3 regions of the Bradyrhizobium sp. LeoA1Lang genome follow, and region 3 is predicted to be linked to each of the others. Evidence: predicted binding sites of a transcription regulator. Region 3 holds the regulator's gene; each other region holds the start of a gene.
What was found. Region 3 encodes PhoB, which activates phosphate uptake and scavenging genes when phosphate is short. Its sites were predicted from a motif close to TGTCATNNANCTGTCAT; they were not measured.
Positions count from the first base shown of each region.

Region 1: a site for PhoB is predicted at 3,346-3,362, ahead of ACZYOF_RS08745 (STN domain-containing protein). Genes of this name have one in related genera too.
Region 2: a site for PhoB is predicted at 2,638-2,654, ahead of ACZYOF_RS18885 (STN domain-containing protein). Genes of this name have one in related genera too.

Region 1 covers NZ_JBVAPG010000017.1:2,844-9,075, forward strand. Annotated here, with positions in the region: gene ACZYOF_RS08725 (putative porin) at 1-813, shown strand, start outside; gene ACZYOF_RS08730 (hypothetical protein) at 816-1,415, shown strand; gene ACZYOF_RS08735 (peptidylprolyl isomerase) at 1,412-2,461, shown strand; gene ACZYOF_RS08740 (hypothetical protein) at 2,469-3,218, shown strand; gene ACZYOF_RS08745 (STN domain-containing protein) at 3,528-4,181, shown strand; gene ACZYOF_RS08750 (RNA polymerase sigma factor) at 4,274-4,753, shown strand; gene ACZYOF_RS08755 (FecR family protein) at 4,851-5,840, shown strand.
Region 2 covers NZ_JBVAPG010000051.1:16,649-22,880, forward strand. Annotated here, with positions in the region: gene ACZYOF_RS18875 (porin) at 1-1,352, shown strand, start outside; gene ACZYOF_RS18880 (dioxygenase family protein) at 1,510-2,184, shown strand; gene ACZYOF_RS18885 (STN domain-containing protein) at 2,735-3,472, shown strand; gene ACZYOF_RS18890 (RNA polymerase sigma factor) at 3,542-4,132, shown strand; gene ACZYOF_RS18895 (FecR family protein) at 4,122-5,090, shown strand; gene ACZYOF_RS18900 (filamentous haemagglutinin family protein) at 5,253-6,232, shown strand, end outside.
Region 3 covers NZ_JBVAPG010000011.1:1,073-7,304, reverse strand. Annotated here, with positions in the region: gene pstC (phosphate ABC transporter permease subunit PstC) at 1-649, shown strand, start outside; gene pstA (phosphate ABC transporter permease PstA) at 653-1,498, shown strand; gene pstB (phosphate ABC transporter ATP-binding protein PstB) at 1,504-2,316, shown strand; gene phoU (phosphate signaling complex protein PhoU) at 2,328-3,044, shown strand; gene phoB (phosphate regulon transcriptional regulator PhoB) at 3,163-3,870, shown strand; gene ACZYOF_RS06240 (GcrA family cell cycle regulator) at 3,991-4,506, opposite strand; gene ACZYOF_RS06235 (acetylornithine transaminase) at 5,006-6,214, shown strand; gene argF (ornithine carbamoyltransferase) at 6,214-6,232, shown strand, end outside.

The DNA of each region.
Region 1 (6,232 bases), on a different contig from region 3:
GATGGCGGAAAGCTTCCGAGTCACGACAAATGGTTGTTCGGCGCCCAGGCCGGTTTCGCTGCACGGTTCGACCCGGTCTCCGAGTTCCGCTTCGGCGTAGCCTATTACGATTTCGAGAATGTCCAGGGACAGCCCTCGGCACCTTGTTCTGTATTGAACGTCTCGGACAATTGCAGCTCAGACCTGACGCGCCCACTCTTCGCACAGAAGGGCAACACTTATGCGGCGTTGCGCAACATCATCTCGGACAACTTGAACAACCTCGGAACGATCAATCAGTTTCAGTACTTTGGGCTGGTGCAGAAATTCCAACCGGTGGTCGCCAGCGCCTCGCTCGACCTCGGCGAATTCCATCCGTTCCATATCATAGTCGACGGCGAGTTCGTCTGGAATTCGGCCTTCAATCGCGCGCTGACGGTCGCCGGCACCGGACTTACGGCGCTCCCGACCAACGTCGCCGGCTACGCCATCAATAACCGCGCCGGCACCGCGGACGGCTCGTTCGGCCCGTTCAACGGCGGCGACATCGGCTGGATGGCGCGCGTCACGGTCGGCAACAGGGAGATCAAGCACTTCGCCGACTGGAACGTGCATGTCGGCTACAAATACCTGGAGTCGGACGCGACGCTCGATGCCTTCGCCGATTCTGATTTCGGGCTCGGCGGCACCAACCTCAAGGGCTACTTCCTCGGCGGCAATTTCGGCCTCAGCGAGAACGTGTGGGCGTCGATGCGCTGGCTGAGCGCCAACAACATCGCCGGCTCGCCCTATGCCGTCGACGTCCTGCTGGTCGATCTCAACGCAAAGTTCTGATCATGAAGATACGCATCCTCACCTTCCTCACGGCGGCCGTCGCGGTGTGTTCGCACGTCGAGTTCGCCCACGCCGATGCCGAGACCGATCGGCTGCGCGAAGCCCTGCGCAGCGCCACCCTGCAGACCCGGCAATTGGAGGACCAGCGCACGGCGCTGCAGGCCAAGCTGGCGGACGCCGAGCGGGACAAGGCCGCGGCGAAAGCCCAGGTCGACGCCGCCAAGGCGCAGGTCCGCCAGACCGAGAAGCAGCACCGCGAGGCCGTCGACGAGTTCAACAAGCGGCTTGCCGAGCGCGACGAGACGCTGGAGAAATGGAAGTCGGCCTATGAAGAGGCGGCCAATGTCGCGCGCGACAAGGACGCCGCGCGGGCCAAGTTCGAGGGCGAGGCCAACGCCTACAAGGCCTCGACCAAAGGCTGCGTCGCCAAGAACGACCAGATGCTGAAGGCCGGCCGCGAGCTGCTGAAGCAGTACAAGAGCGTCACGATCGGGGACACGATCGTCGCGCATGAGCCGATGCTGGGGCTGCGTCGGGTGGAAATCCAGAACAACATCCAGGATAGCGGCGACAAGATCCTCGACCAGAAGGCAGTACCATGACACGCTCTCCTCTCCGCGGCGCACTCCCGATCCGCTCCCTGCGCGTGTCGCTCATGGCGACGGCGCTCGCCGGCCTCCCGCTGGCCGCGATTGCCCAGACACCGCAGCCGCCGGCGCCGCAGCGGCCCGCCCAGGCCGTCGCCAAGCCGAAGCCCGCGGCCCCCGCAGCGGCGGCCGTGACGCAGGGCGCGGCACCGGCCAAGTCCGGTGATGACGTGATCGCCCGGGTCGGCGCCACCAACATCTCGGCCGACCAGATCCGGGCCTATGTCGCCTCGCTCGGGCCGCGCGAGCGCGCCGCGTTCGGGCAGGATCCGAGCCTGCTCAGCCAGGCGGTGCGATTGATGCTCGCCAACCGCCTGGTGCTGCAGGAGGTCGCGGCCAAGAAGTGGGACCAACAGCCCGCCATCGCCGAGCAGCTCGACCGGGTGCGCGAGAGCGCGGTCGCCGAACTCTATCTGCAGCAGGTCTCGACCCCGCCGGCGAGCTTCCCGAGCGAGGACGACCTGCAGAAGGTCTATGATGCCAACCGCGCCTCGTTCCTGATGCCGCGGCAATTCGAGCTCGCGCAGATCTTCGTGGCGGTGGCCAAGGACGCCGACAAGGCGGCCGAGGACAAGGCAAAGAAGACCGTCGAGGAGCTGCAGCGCAAGCTGAAGGCGCCTGGCGCCGACTTTGCCGCGCTCGCCAACGAGACCAGCGAAGCCAAGAACGGTGAGAAGAACGGCGGCGAGCTCGGCTGGCTGGCGGAGACCCAGATCCGGCCGGAAATCCGCACCCAGGTCATGGCGCTCGCCAAGAATGCGATCGCCGAGCCGATCAAGCTCGACGACGGCTGGCACATCATCAAGCTCACGGACACCAAGGCCTCCTACACCCGGACCTTGCCGGAGGTGCGCGACGTGCTCGTCCAGCAGATGCGCAGCGAGCGCGCGGCGATGCTGCGGCGTGCCTACATCGCCGAACTGTTGAAGCAGAATCCGCCCGTCATCAACGAGCTCGCGCTGTCGGGCCTGCTCGGCGGCCAGACCCCGGCGGCGAGGTAATCGCGCGATGGCCGCCGTGCCGCCCATCGCCGAACCGGCGCCGGACTGGATGCTGACCGCCGGCGAGCTTCAGGCGCTGCTCGGGATCTGCGGCTATCGCGGCGCCGTGCTCGCGACCTGGCGGCGGCATGTACTGCCGGCCGGGTGCCGGGTCTCGCTGCAGTTCGGCGATCAGCTCGCGCGCGATGGCGACGGCCTGACCCGTGTGGTGATCCGCTGCAGCCTGGAGCTCAACGGCCCTGACGCGCGGATCGGCGAGGTGACCTATTGGCAGATCCGCAAGGTGGTGCCGGCCACGGTCGATGGGCATCGCGTCCATTTCGAACTCGAAACCGATCTGTTGCTCGGCAGCATGATCCGGTTTGACGATGTGCTGACGCAGGGGGCGGAGATGCTGCGCCATCTGCGGCTGCTGATCGCGGATGCGCGGCTGACGCTGGCGCATCTGCCCATCAACGACCGGCTTGGCGAGGAGGCCCGTGCGCCGGTGCTGCGGATCGAGGCCCGCTTCGCCGCCGACCTGGCCGCCGGACGCTCGGGTCTTGTGGTCCCCGATCCGCAAGACGCCGGCGCGCCGTTCCGCACCACGACGCGCCATGCCGGCATCGGCCTCGCCGCCTGCGATTGCCTGGCCGACCAGGTGCTGCCCGACCTGGCGCAGGCGGCGCGCGCCCTGATCGCGCAGCAGCGCTCGACCCGCGCCCCTGGGACGGCGCAATGGCCATCCCAGGTGCTGCCCGCAAGCGCCGCCTTTTGATGCCGATGACGCGGGGATTGTCGGGGCTGGACTGTTTTTCAGCATCAAGCTTGAATCCGAAATCCCGCCAACAGGGAATCCCCAATGCCGGGAATACGCACACTCAAGGACGGCGCTTTGCCTTGGGTGTTACCGTACTGTCATCTTTAATGGATATGACCCGCTTCTATGGGGTGCGATTGCCTCGTGATTAGCGCATAGCCCGGCCGCGCTCGATCCTCGTCGGAGGTGGCGTCTATCCCGGGTGCTGCGCGTCCAGAATCATTTGGCAGCAGTCACTTGTCTCTGTGTGATCCAGCACGGCTTTTGTTGGCTCTTGGCATCGCCGTCACAGTGTTCGCTTTCAGCAATATGTTGTCTCGAGCCCAGTCACAGATTGCTGAACCAGAAATAGAATTTGACATTCCAGCGCAGCCGCTCGACGTCGCTTTGGAAGCCTATATCCAGGCGACAGGGTTGCAGATTCTCTATAAGAGTGCACTCACGGCGTCCCGTAACTCTTCTCCCGTGACAGGAAAATTCACACCGCAACGGGCGATCGAACGGTTGCTGGCCGGCACGGATCTGGTCGCGAGCCAGACCTCCGAGGGCGCTTTTACAATTCGACCGCTCTCGGTCGAGCCCGATCGTGCCGTCGGCCCTCAGCGGGTCGTTGATTATGATGCGTTTCTTGGCCTGGCCCAACAGAGGATCATCAGATCGCTCTGTCAGAATGCCATGACGCGGCCAGGAGGCTATCGTGCGGCGCTGCAGTTCTCGATCGGATCAACCGGTCTGATAGAGGATCCGGCACTGCTCGATACGACCGGCGACGACGTGCGTGACCGATCGCTTCGAGGAGTTCTTTGGGGGCTTTCAATCGGGCAATCTCCGCCAGCGAATATGCCACAGCCGGTCACCATGATTATCGCGCGGCGCAGCTATCAAGACGAATGCCAGCGGTACATCCATGAAAATCGGTGAAAGCTTCGGCGTTGGCGCCGTGATCGTTCAAGCGAGGCGTACGCAGACGGAGCCGTGCCGTGTCTGAAACGACCTGGGCCAGCCTGCGTCAATTGCTGGTCGATCGGTATTACGACCTCCGCGACAGACTGACCCGCCGCCTCGGCTCTGCGGAATTGGCAAGCGAGGCGCTGCATGAGGTCTATCTGCGCCTCAATCGGACCGACAATCCCGGATCGGTCTCCAGCCCCGCGGCGTACCTGTTCAAGGCGGCCTACAATATCGCCAGCGATCATCGCAGAACCGAATATCGCCGCGGGCATCAAGTCCCTATCGATGCGGTGCTTCATGATATCCCCGATCAACGGCCAGGGCCGGACGGGATTTCCGAGGCGAAGATTGAACTTGCAGCATTGACGGAGGCATTGTTGGCGTTGCCGCCGCGGCAGCGCGCGATTCTGATCGCCGCGCGTTTCGAGCAAATTCCCCGTGCGGAAATCGCCAAGCGCTACAAGATTTCGCGCCGGCAGGTCCAGTTTGAATTGCAGCGGGCCCTGGAGGCCTGCAAGGATTACATTGACAAAAATGTGTAGTTTCGATGTTCACATCGCCGCTTGCCGGAACGTCTTAGGGATTGCGCAGGTCACTCCAGATAGCCCGGATCTGATATCGGCGAGTTGAGATATGGACATGGCCACCGATATCCCACCCGGGAATAAGGACAACAAGTCGCTGGAGCGAGACGCCATCGTCTGGTTGACACGCGTCACCGACGAGGACGTGACCGCCGAGGATCGGGCCGCCCTGCGCCATTGGCTGGCGCAGAGCCCCCGTCATGTCGAGGCGTTCGACAAGGCCAACACCCTTTGGCGGGCCATGCCGTCGGCGATCGAGACGATGGTCCGGAGCGGAAGTGTCTCCCTTCCCGTGCCGGCGGAGATGCATCGGGGAGTGATCGGCCGGAGAACGCTGATCGGCGGTTTTGCCACGGCGACGGCGGCTGCGGCATGTTACGCGATGTTTCGGCCGCCGCTCGACTTATGGCCGTCAATATCTGAACTGGCCGCGGATTATCGCACAGCGACCGGAGAGCAGCGGCAGATCACGGTGGCCGACGGCATCTCGGTCCAGATGAATACACAGACCAGCATCGCGCTTCGCTCGACGGCAACCAGTGCGGATCGCTTCGAGTTGTTGTCTGGCGAGGCCATCATTGGTGCGGCATCGATCAAGCCGGTCCAGGTGATCGCCGCCGATGGCTTGACCAGCGCGGATGCCGCGAAGTTCAACATCCGCTGCAGCACAGCGAAAATCGTTGTCACCTGCCTCTCCGGCTCGGTGCGCGTCGAACATCGCGATCACGCCGCCACTCTTCGGGAAAAGCAGCAGGTTGCCTACGGCGGCGGCATGATGAGTAACGTGGACCTGGTCGATCCCGCGACCGTCACCTCCTGGCAAGACGGCTATCTGGTGTTTCGGAATGAGCCGCTGGCCGACGTCATCGCGGAAGTCAACCGCTATCGGCCGGGCCGGATCGTGCTGCTGGACGCGGAACTCGGCCGTGGATTGGTGACGGCGAGGTTCAGGCTCGATCGTCTCGACGATGTGGTGGTTCAGGTGCGCGATGTGTTCGGAGCCCGCATCCGCACCCTGCCGGCCGGCATTGTGCTGGTTGGCTGACGGGCGGGTCCGCTCACCGCCGAAAAAAGATCAAAAAAATTCTCCGAAGTCGATTCACATCGACCCCGCTCGGAACGTCATAGGACGGTCCGAGGGGATTACATGAATAGTTCATCGAGATTCGGCTTTGAATTGACGAGGGCCACACGCGACCGGAACGCGTGTCCGGCAAGTCAGGCCTATTGGTCCGGACCACCGCGTCACCCGAATCCATCGGTGCCTCCCCACGATGAGGACAGAAGAGTGTGACGGTGCCTCCGCGCACCGCAACCGCAGTCACTCCGTAACGCTCTGATGCTCCGCAACATCGCCTCCGCTTTCTTCGTTCAGGGAATCCTCCATGCCGCTCCGCAGCTTTTCGTCCCGCTCGTTCCGCAAGACGATGCGTCTGC
Region 2 (6,232 bases), on a different contig from region 3:
TGGTGCCGGACCTCACCTGGCAGGGGGTGACCGTTTTTGGCACCTATGACATTGGCGGGCAATATGAGTCGCACGGAGCGCCGACCGGGGGCAACGGCGCGGCGGGGATCATCACCGGGATGAATCGAGGCCCGCAGTGGCTGTTGGTTCCCAACCAATCGTCGCAAACCGCCGTGGGCGTCAAAGTCGATAGAAATATAACCGAACAATTGCATTTCATCGCTCGGTTTGAGACAGGATTCAATTCGACCACTGGCGAACTGTCAGACTCGCTCAAGGGCATGCAAAAGAACAACGGCATTCCGTTGAATCAGCAGACCGTGAACGGCGGCGGTCCTCGCGCTGGGCAGCTCATCAATGGTGAGGCCTGGGCGGGCTTCGAAGACAAGACTTGGGGGACGTTGCATATCGGCCGAAATAATGTGGTTTCGACCGACATGGTTGGTGCGTACGACCCGCTTGCCTCATACGGCTTCTCTCTCCTCGGTTACTTCGGCCTTCTCGCGGGGCAGGGGAGTTCGGATACCGCTCGTATCGACCAGTCAATCAAGTACTACAATAATTACGGGCCGTGGCGGATGTCGGCGATCTACGGGAAACCAGGGACAAACGTCAACGATTTCTATCAGGGGTCGGTTGGTGTGGTGGGCCCGAATTTTTCGGTCGATCTCGTCGCTGGGCACGGCTCCGATATTGTGTCGACATTCGCACTATCAGGGCCGGCTAATCTCAATTCCAAATACCTGGGTGCCAAGGTATTTGACACCGACATGTATGGAATATTCGGCAAGTATGTTTTCGACCTCGGTCGAAACGGCCTGCAGGATCCAGCCGAGCAGAAATTTACGGTGACCGGAGGCTATAGCAGGATCGATTTCTCCAACCCGGCCGGTGGAGGGTTTGCGCCCGGACATTCAACGATTGGCGGCTATGAGATCGGGCCGATATTATCAACGAACGGGTCGACCGGGTCTGGTATCGTCAATTACGCTTTCACCGGCGGCGACCGTTTCGTGAATATCAGCTTCATTACGGGCAAATATCAACACGATGCGCAATGGTCGGTCGCGGTCGGATACTATCGCTACGATCAGAAGTCCTACGGATTGGGCGTCAACAGCATTCCGGGCATCGTGGCGCCAGGGTATTCGAGGACGGCGTGCTCTAGCAGCACCTACATCAACTGCGCTGGCGCGGAGCAAGTGGTGTCGTTTCGAATAGATTACGATTGGACCAAGAACTTCCGGATCTATGCCGGCGTCGCGTACTCCCAGGTCAGCGGAGGATTTGCGTTCTCATATCTCAATACGTCTGAATACAACCCAACTGTAGGTATGAGGTTCACGTTCTAGTCAATGAAGCGAAGGGGTGAGCTGCGATGCAGCCCACCCCTTGTTTCCTTCAGCCGGCTTCAACGCCTCTTGCCGGTCGAAATACGCAATTCTCCCATTCCGGTTGACGTGGAAATTCACTCGACGGCCACTTGCTTCAAGGCTGGAGGGCGTCTGGTTGAGGCTTGACGAAGCCGAGTACCGCGCCGTCCTTGCCGGCGGCACGACGCGCACTATCGAAGGTCCGCTCTATGTCGCCGGTGCGCCGCTCTCGAAGGGCGAAGCCCGGCTCGACGACGGCACCGATGATGGCGAGATACTGTTCATGGAAGGCCAGGTGTTCGACACGGAGGGCAGGCCGATTTCCGGCGCGATTGTCGATGTCTGGCACGCCAATTCGTTCGGCTTCTATTCGTTCTTCGGTCCGCCCCAGTCGTCCTACAATCTGCGCCGCCGGATCGAAACCGACCTCGACGGCCGCTATCGCTTCTGTTCGATCATGCCGTCGGGCTATGGCTGCCCGCCCGGCTCCAACACCGAGACGCTGCTCGCGAAGATGGGGCGCCATGGCCAGCGGCCGGCGCACATCCACTCCTTCATCACCGCGTCAGGCTATCGGCAGCTCACCACCCAGATCAACATCTACGGCGACAAATACCTGCACGACGATTTTGCTTTCGGCACCCGCGACGACCTGATCCCACCGGTCGTACGCGTAACGGAAGCCACCGAAATCCGGGAGGCGGAGCTCAACAGGCCATTCGCGCGGATCGGATTCGACTTCAAGGTCACCCGCGAGGTCGCGGGCGCTCCGGCGACCGTTGTGCACCGCGAGCACGCGGTGGCGGCGTAACTCGAGGTGGTTAACAGCACTGCGCGAACGTTCCGATCCATGGGGAATCGTGCAGCCGTCTGATGCGTGTGAATCCGCGTGGCTCGCCGGGCACGCAGCTGGATTTCTGCCGGTGGCAGCTGACGCGGTGCCAGGATCTGCGGAACTGCTTGGCCAGCGGCCCTTGAAGTTGGACTCGCTCTCGCGCCCATGAACAGCGTCAGGCGGAAGATTGGATAAGATATCGCAGGCTCGGTTGGTGTGGGGAAACGCGGGAGCGCTCCCCCGCCACCAGATCTGCGAATTTACACGCCAGACTACATCTCGCACAGGCGGTGCAAATTTACCGCCGTAAAGCTCGATACTGCGCCGCGCATCAAACACCCAAATCGATCATTAGTTCGGGATGAGACGACGCCTTTCGAGTAAACGACGGCCTTAGCATTGGGTGACACTAGGTCCGTAGTCGAGGCGTGTCACAATACCGTCTTGCGCAGCGTCGTAAGTTGGGAGGAGTTTCTGATTGACCGGCGTCTGGTTCAATTCGTAACGGATCGATCCGCAGCCATCCGTGAGTCTCGTGTTTGCCAAGGTGAACCAGCATTTCATGAACATCGTCAGCTGGTGGAAGTGTGTGATCACACGCGATCTTGCCGTTGTTGTCGCGCATTTGATGATGGTTTCGGCTCTGTCGCACGCATCGCCGGCGGGAGCGACTTCCTTCGACATCCCCGCGCAACCTCTGGCGTCTGCCATAGACGCGTTCTGCGCGGCGACCGGGACCGAGGTGTATTACGACGGCGCAGCGGCGATCGGACAGCGATCTTCTGCGGTGACCGGCGCCCTTGCGCGTGACGATGCTCTCAGAAACTTGCTCGCAGGGACGCAACTCGTCCCACTGCGCGCGCGCGAAAACAGCTACTTGCTAATTCATCCCGGCGACGATACGGCGCATGCGTTCGCTACGGCACGGATCGCCCAGGATGGTCAATATCAACGCTATTTCGCCGTGGTGCAAGACGACATCCTGCGCATTCTGTGCCGGTATCCCGGCACGCGCCCCGTGAGTTATCGGCTGGTGATCAAGTTGTGGATCGGTTCGTCGGGATTGGTGCAGCGCGCAGAACTCGAAGGATCGGCCGGCGAACAGGCAAGTCACCGGATGCTGTTGGCGACGCTTGGCAAGTCACGCATGACCGAACCGCCACCGGCGCAGATGCCGCAGCCGATCACCATGGTTGCGCTGCCGGGGGGAGCGGCCGACGCGAGGCTCTGCGCATCACCCGTCGACCAGAAGGCCGGGCGCTAGCATGTCGGTGCGCGAGACAGCGGGCGCGTACGATGCTCACGGGACAAGGGTCCAGGGTCGCGATTCCGCATGACCCACAGCAGCCGCGCCGAATTGCGCCGTTTTTTGACACTCTGCTATGATGATTTGCGAGCCAAGTTGGCCCGTCGATTGAATTCGGTGGAGCTTGCCGGTGACGCCTTGCAGGACACGTATATGGAGCTTTGCCGGGGCGCGGATCTGCCGCCGGTGCAGCGGCCGCGCTCTTACTTGCTGCGCATGGCCAAAAATATCGCGCTGAGGAAACTGCACTCGGAAAAATACACAGTTTCGCTCGATGACGCGAAGATCGCCTTCGACATTGCCGATGAAACGCCCGGTCCCCAACGAAGTCTGGAAGCGAAGATCGAGCTCGAAGCCTTTCAACATGCGATCAGGGAATTAACCCCGCGACGGCGCGTTATCCTGCATGCAGCGCGCGTCGAAGGAAAACCCCTGCACGCAATTGCAGCACAGTTGGAGATATCACAAAGACTGGTTGAGATCGAGTTGAAGCATGCGTTAGCCCATTGCGCGCTTCGTCTGGATCGGCAACTCGTGCAAAGATTCGGCCCTCAGCCCGTTCAGCAATCGCATGGACAGAGGGCCGACAAGCGTGTTGATGACAGGGATGACCGATAGCCCACCCGAAAAGTTGGACCGGATCGAGCGCGAAGCGCACGATTGGCTGGTCCGTTTCACCTCGGGGGAAGCAGGACCTGCGGACCTGCGGGAAGGCAAGATGTGGATCGAGCGCGATCCGGCGCATCGTACCGCGTTTATGAAGGCCACCCGGATGTGGGAGGCCTTGGGGCCGGAGGCATTTGAGGGGGATCGCCCAGCCGCGCGGACGTTCGCCTCTATCTCGATGTCACGTCGTGCTGTGCTCGGCGGCGGGGCCGCCGCCATCGCCGCGAGCGCGGCGTATCTCGTCGTGCAGCCGCCGCTCGGCCTCTGGCCATCCTGGTCGGAAATGGCGGCCGACTATCGGACGCACACCGGCGAGCGGCGGCGTATTGTGGTGGCCGAGACGACTTTCGTCGAGATGAATACCCAGACCAGCATTGCGCTGCGCCAGGTCGCGAAGGAGGCCGCGGGGATCGAGTTGATCTCGGGCGAGGCGCTGGTCGCGACGCCATCCGGTGCGGGGCCGGCCTTTGTCGTGACGTCCAGTCAAGGCCAAACCAGCGGAATTGAAGCGAAATTCAACATACGGAATGATGGGCACGCGGTTTGCGTGACCTGCGTCGAGGGGAACGTTCACGTCTCGTACGGCGCGGCGATAGCGTCGTTGCGCGCCCGCGAGCAGATCAGCTATGATCGATCCGGCTTGGGGAAGCCCGCGTTCGTCGATGCAGCGATCGTGACCGCCTGGCAAGACGATCTGTTGATCTTCCACTCCAAGCCGCTACGTGAAGTCATCACGGAAATCAATCGTTATCGTTCCGGAAAAATCATCGTCGTGAATTCTGCGCTCGGCGCGCGGTTGTTCAGCGCCAATTTCCGGGTTCGCAACGTCGATGCGGTCCTCGAGCAAGTCGAGAAACTGTTTGGCGCGACCGTCACATCCTTGCCGGGCGGCATCGTCCTGCTGAGCTAAACGCCGTCGATCGCTCGGGAATTCCTGACCTCAAATTATTTCTTACTTTTTTTTCGGTGCCGCGCTTCGGCATGTCTCTACGCAGAGGGAAAGCGTCGCTTCGAGTGACGTCATCCACGTGAAATCAGCTTCACGTCAAAGTCTTTGCCGAGAGATCAAGCCATGTCCGTCCAGCCTGCCGCCTGCCGATTCCGCCGCGCTACCCTCAAGAACAACTTGCTCGTTGGGGTCAGTGCCGCTGCTCTGCTGCTCGGCAGCATTGCGGGGGCGGAGGCGCGCAGCCTGGGGAGCGCAAGCACGGGTTCGGGTTCGGCTACGGCAGCCGCTGCCGCGGCCGCGCAGTTGGCCACCCAGCAGTCGTCGCTCGCGGCCAAGCAGGCGGTGGAGTCGATGGCGCGCGCGGCGGCTTCATTGCAGGCACTGCGCGACAGTCAGGCCGCCGCGCGTGCGGCGGCGCTGGCGGCACAAAGCGCGGTCCCGAACGGACTGACGCCCGGAGGACTGGTGACGGCGCCGGGGGCCGGAGCCGTCCCGGGCGTCTGGACCGGCGCCGATCTGCCGACGCAGGCGCAGGGCGGAGGCCGCACCACGGTGACCGTTAGGCAGACCGAGCAAAAAGCAATCCTGAACTGGTCCAGCTTCAATGTCGGCCGCGAGACCAATCTCCACTTCGATCAGAGCGCCGGCGGCGCGAACGCGTCGAACTGGATCGCACTTAACCGCGTCACCGATCCGAACCTCGCCCCGAGCCGCATCTTCGGCACCATCAAGGCCGAGGGCCAAGTCTACGTCATCAACAAAAACGGCATCATCTTCGGCGGATCGAGCCAGATCAACGTCAACACTTTCGTCGCCTCGTCGTTGAGCCTGTCGGATGAACAGTTCCGCGCCGGCATCAACAGACAGCTCATGGTCTTCGACGATTCGTTAGGAAGCGGAGCCAGCATCGCAAAGCCGCAGTTCGGCTATCTCGGACAACAAAACCCGAACCAATCTGTCGGGCTCAACGATCCCAGCCAGGTCGCAGGCGCGATCATCGGCGACGCTCCGGGCGATGTGCGGATCGAGGCCGGTGCGCAGCTGACAATGGCGAGCGGCGGCAAGGCCCTGATCTTTGCGCCGCATGTCCTCAACTCCGGCCG
Region 3 (6,232 bases):
CGAGCTTTGCCCGCAATGGCTGCGCCGCCCGATCGGCATCGCGATTGAGCTCCTGGCCGGCATCCCCTCGATCATCTACGGCATGTGGGGCTTCTTCGTGCTCGGCCCGTTCCTCGCCAACACCTTCCAGCCGTTCATGATCCGCCTGTTCGACGGCGTGCCGCTGCTGGGCGCGGTGTTCGGCGGCCCGCCGTCCTATCTCAGCCTGTTCAACGCCGCGCTGATCCTGGCGATCATGGTGCTGCCCTTCATCACGGCGATCTCGGTCGACGTGTTCAAGACAGTGCCGCCGGTCCTGAAGGAGGCGGCCTACGGGGTCGGCTGCACCACCTGGGAAGTCGTCCGCAACGTCGTGATCCCCTATACCCGCGTCGGCGTGATCGGCGGCATCATGCTGGCCCTCGGCCGCGCACTCGGCGAGACCATGGCCGTGACCTTCATCATCGGCAACTCGTTCCGCATCTCCTCCTCGATCTTCGCGCCGGGCACGACGATCTCGGCGGCGATCGCCAGCGAATTCGCCGAGAGTGACGGATTGCACCAATCGGGCCTGATCCTGCTCGGCCTGTTGCTGTTCGTGCTGACGTTCATTGTTCTCGCCTGTGCGCGACTGATGCTGATGCGTCTGGAAAAGAAGGCGGGGAACTGAGCCATGAATCCGATTTACAGGTCCCGCCGTCGCAACGACATCATCATCCGCGGGCTTTGCATCGCCGCTGCCGCGTTTGGGGTGACTTGGCTGGCGCTGATCCTGTTCACGCTGTTCTACAACGGCCTCGCCGGCCTCAGCCTCGATGTCTTCACCAAGAACACGCCGCCGCCCGGCTCCACCGATGGCGGTCTCCTGAACGCGATCGTCGGCTCGGTGATCATGACCGTGATCGGTGTCGGCATCGGCGCGCCGCTCGGCCTGTTTGCCGGCACCTATCTGGCCGAATACGGCAAGCATGACCGGCTCACTTCGGTGATCCGCTTCATCAACGACATCCTCTTGAGCGCGCCGTCGATCATCATCGGCCTGTTCATCTATGGCGCGGTCGTCGTGCCGATGGGCGGCTTCTCCGCGCTGGCCGGCTGTCTGGCGCTGGCGGTGATCGTCATCCCCGTCGTGCTGCGCACCACCGAGGACATGCTGCTGCTCGTCCCCAACCCGCTGCGGGAGGCGGCCTCCGCGCTTGGCCTTCCGCGCTCGCTGGTGATCAAGCGGATCGCCTACCGCGCGGCGCGCTCCGGCCTGATCACGGGCGTGCTGCTGGCGACCGCCCGCGTCGCCGGCGAGACCGCGCCGCTATTGTTCACCGCGCTGTCCAATCAGTTCTTCAGCCTGAACCTGACCAAGACGATGGCGAACCTGCCGGTGACGATCAACAACTTCGTGCAGAGCCCCTACGCCTATTGGAAAGAGCTCGCCTGGAGCGGGGCCCTGCTCATCACCTTGACCGTGCTCGCGCTCAACATCGGCGCGCGCATCCTCGGCGCCGAAAGGAGCGCAAAATGACCGATATGACCGTATCGACGACCAGCCCGAGCGCGGCCATTCCCCAGAAATCGCTGCCGGAAGCGCCGCCGAAGGTGACGGCACGCAGCCTCAACTTCTATTACGGCGAGCACCACGCGCTGAAGAACATCAACCTGGCGCTCGGCACCAACCGCGTCACCGCCTTCATCGGTCCTTCCGGTTGCGGCAAGTCAACGCTGCTGCGGATCTTCAACCGGATGTACGACCTCTATCCCGGCCAGCGCGCCACCGGCCAACTGATGCTGGACCAGACCAACATCCTCGACCCCAAGCTCGACCTCAACCTGCTGCGGGCGCGGATCGGAATGGTGTTCCAGAAGCCGACGCCGTTCCCGATGACGATCTATGAGAATATCGCCTTCGGCATCCGCCTTTACGAGAAGATCTCGAAATCCGAAATGGACGGCCGAGTCGAGAAAGCGCTGCGCGGCGGCGCGCTGTGGAACGAGGTCAAGGACAAGCTCAATGCCTCCGGCCTGAGCCTCTCCGGCGGCCAGCAGCAGCGTCTGTGCATCGCTCGCACGGTTGCGGTGCGGCCCGAAGTGATCCTGTTCGACGAGCCCTGCTCGGCGCTCGATCCGATTTCGACCGCCAAGGTCGAGGAACTGATCCAGGAGCTGTCGGAGGACTACACGATCGCGATCGTCACGCATAACATGCAGCAGGCGGCGCGCGTCTCCGACAAGACCGCGTTCATGTATCTGGGCGAACTGATCGAGTTCGACGACACCAGCAAGATCTTCACCTCGCCGAGCGATCGTCGCACCCAGGACTACATCACCGGCCGGTTCGGTTGAGGAGGGACATCATGGCTTCTGAACATACCGCCAAGGCGTTCGACAGCGATCTTCAGGAACTGACCCGTCTGGTCGCGGAGATGGGCGGGCTGGTCGAACGGATGATCACCGAATCCGTCGATGCGCTGATCCGCCGCGACATTGCGCTCGGCAAGCGTGTCGTCGCTTCCGACATCGAGATCGACAGCCTGCAGCGCGTGATCGAAGAGCGCGCCGTGCTGACGATCGCCCGCCGCCAGCCGATGGCCGTCGACCTGCGCGAGATCGTCGGCGCGATGCGGGTGGCGACCGACCTCGAGCGGATCGGCGACCTCGCCAAGAACATGGGCAAGCGCGTCGCCGCGCTGGAGAACGACTTCCAGCCGCTGAAGCTGATCCGCGGCTTGGAGCACATGACCGACCTCGTGCTGTCGCAGGTCAAGTCCGTGCTCGACGCTTATGCCGCGCACGATCTGCCGGCCGCGATGAACGTCTGGAAGAGCGACGAGGAGGTGGACGCGATCTGCACCTCGCTGTTCCGGGAGCTCCTCACCTACATGATGGAAGATCCGCGCAACATCTCGTTCTGCATCCACCTGATGTTCTGCGCCAAGAACATCGAGCGGATCGGCGACCACGCCACCAACATCGCGGAGACGGTGTTCTACATGATCGAGGGTCAGCAGATGACCGACAAGCGGCCGAAGGGGGATATGACGACGTTCGCCACGACCGTTCCGGGCAACTAGAGCACATCCAGGAAAGTCGAAGCCGGTTTTCCGAAGAAGATCCTGCTCAAAACATCAAAGGAAGAGTGGGATGACGATTCAGGCAGAGAGTCATCCCGCTATAGGAGAAGCCAAGCCGATGAGCGCACGCATTCTGGTGGTCGAAGACGAAGAAGCGCTGACGACGCTGTTGCGCTACAATCTCGATGCAGAAGGCTATGATGTCGAAACGGTCGCCCGTGGAGATGATGCGGACACAAGGCTCAAGGAACGCATTCCCGACCTTGTCGTGCTCGACTGGATGCTGCCGGGACTCTCCGGCATCGAGCTGTGCCGCCGTCTACGGGCGCGGCCGGAGACCAAGCAGCTCCCGATCATCATGCTGACCGCGCGCGGCGAGGAAAGCGAGCGCGTGAGGGGACTGGCGACCGGCGCCGACGACTACATCGTCAAGCCGTTCTCGGTGCCTGAACTGCTGGCGCGGGTGAAGGGCCTGTTGCGTCGGGCAAGTCCGGAGCGGCTCGCCACCGTGCTCACCTATGGCGACATCGAGCTCGACCGCGAGAAGCGTCGCGTCGCGCGCTCGGGCCGTCCGATCGATCTCGGCCCGACCGAATATCGCCTGCTGGAGTTCTTCCTGGAGCATCCCGGCCGCGTGTTCAGCCGCGAGCAGTTGCTCGACAGCGTCTGGGGGCGCGACATCTATATCGACGAGCGCACCGTCGACGTCCACATCGGCCGCCTGCGCAAATTGCTCAATCCCGGCCGCGAGCAGGACCCGATCCGCACCGTCCGCGGCGCGGGCTACGCGCTGGATGATCGCTTCGCGAAGGCCGAGCAGTCGTAACTCGGCGACCTCAATCCGTAGCCCGGGTGCAGCGAAGCGTAACCCGGGGAAATTTGGACCTGCCGATACAGCATTGCCGGGTTACGCTGCGCTTCACCCGGGCTACGATCTGTCGTCGGCTTACTTGCCGTGTGACGGCTTGACCGTCGGACGGCGGCGGTCCGCTGCCGGCTGGTAGGCGACGCGGGAGTGGTGCGCGCAATAGGGCAGGCCGGGAAGCGCCTTGCCGCCGCAGAAGAAGAATTCCGGGCTCGAGGGATCGCCGACCGGCCAGTGGCAGGTGGCCTCGTTCAATTCGAGCAGCGACAGCCGCTGGCTCATCGGCACCACATTGTCGTAGGCGATAGGGTCCGCTTCCACCTCCACCTCGAAGGCGTGGGCGAGTGCGGTGTTGCCGCGGGAGACCGGCCGCGCTACGCGCATCATCGGCTGTGCGGGACGCGCCTTGCGCTGCCGCGGCGCGGCTGCAGCAGGACTCTTGGCGCGGCCCGAGAGGCCGAGCCGGTGCACCTTGCCGATCACTGCATTGCGCGTCACGTTGCCGAGTTCCGCTGCGATCTGGCTGGCCGAGAGCCCGGCTTCCCAGAGCTTCTTCAATTGCTCGACGCGTTCGTCGGACCAGGTCAATACCGTCATCGCATCTTTCCCTTCGCGTTGCGCCGGCCGATCCTGGGACAGCGCTGCGATGCCTAATCTCAAAAATCCCTGCGGGCAGAATCCCTTAAGGCTCGCCGGGCACGAAAACCGCACCCGAACGTGTACGCCGCACACAAAGGACTCTAGGGATCAAAACTGCCGCACGAGATGTCGTACCCGACAGGCCAGACGCTACAATATGGCGTGACTCTGGCGCAAGAGTCCGCGCCTATGCGTCCACATGTTCCGACATTTAGGGATTGCAATCGGGCTTTTCCACTACACTGGAAACCCGCGGATTACCCGGTACTTTGCAGCGCAGCCTGGCGGCTTCGTGGCGATTGACAGCGCCCGCCGCGCGCATAGAATGCCTTTACGTGCCGCCCTGCAAAGGCGGCACGTTTTGTTTTCGCTGGATGAGCTCCAGCCGCGTGTCTGCATCGCTGCACGCCGCCAGGGCTCATCTGAAAGGCTTGTCTAAAACCCTTCAGTGATCGCCATGACCGACAGCGCCACGTCGCATCTGCTTCCCGTTTTTGCCAGGGCCGATCTCGGCTTCGAACGCGGCGAAGGCTGTTGGCTGATCTCGACCAAAGGCGAGCGTTATCTCGACTTCACCTCCGGCGTCGCGGTGAACGCGCTCGGCCATGCCCATCCGCATCTGGTGAAGGCGCTGCAGGAGCAGGCGACGAAGCTCTGGCACATGTCGAACCTGTTCAAGAGCCCGGACGGCGAGAAGCTTGCCGCGCGGCTGTGCGAGCAGAGTTTTGCGGACTTCGTGTTCTTCTGCAATTCCGGCGCGGAAGCGATGGAAGGCGTGATCAAGGTCGTGCGTCACTATCACTTCTCGAAGGGGCATCCGGAGCGCTATCGCATCGTCACCTTCGAAGGCGCCTTCCATGGCCGCACGCTCGCGACGCTGGCCGCGACCGGCGCCGCCAAATATCTCGAGGGCTTCGGCCCGCCGATGGACGGTTTCGACCAGGTGCCGCATGGCGACATCGAAGCGGTGAAACGCGCGATTGGTCCGCAGACGGCAGGCATCCTGATCGAGCCGGTGCAGGGCGAAGGCGGCGTGCGCTCTGCGCCGCCGGCCTTCTTCAAGGCGCTGCGCCAGCTTTGCGACGAGCACGGTCTCCTGCTCGCCTTCGATGAGGTGCAGACCGGCATGGGCCGCACCGGCGATCTCTTCGCCTACAAGCGCATCGGGGTCACTCCCGATGTGATGTCGCTGGCCAAGGCGCTCGGCGGCGGCTTTCCGATCGGCGCCTTCCTTGCGACCGCGGAAGCCGCGTCCGGCATGACGCCGGGCTCGCACGGCTCGACCTTCGGCGGCAACCCGCTCGCGGTCGCGGCCGCCAGCGCCGTGCTCGATGTGATGCTGCAGCCCGGCTTCTTCGATCACGTGCAGAAGATGTCGCTCCTGCTCAAGCAGAAGCTCGCCTCCGTGGTCGACCGCTATCCGTACATTCTCGCGGACGTGCGCGGCGAGGGGCTTCTGATCGGCGTCAAGGCGGTGGTGCCCTCGGGCGACCTCGTCAACGCCCTGCGCGAGCAGAAGCTGCTCACGGTCGGCGCCGGCGATAATGTGGTGCGCTTCCTCGCGCCGCTGATCGTCGGCGAGGCCGAGATCGAGCACGCCATCGGTTGCCTCGAGCGCGCCTGCACCGCGCTCTCAAGTGGACCGTCGAAGAAGGCAGCGGGATGATGAGCAAGGCACCCCGTC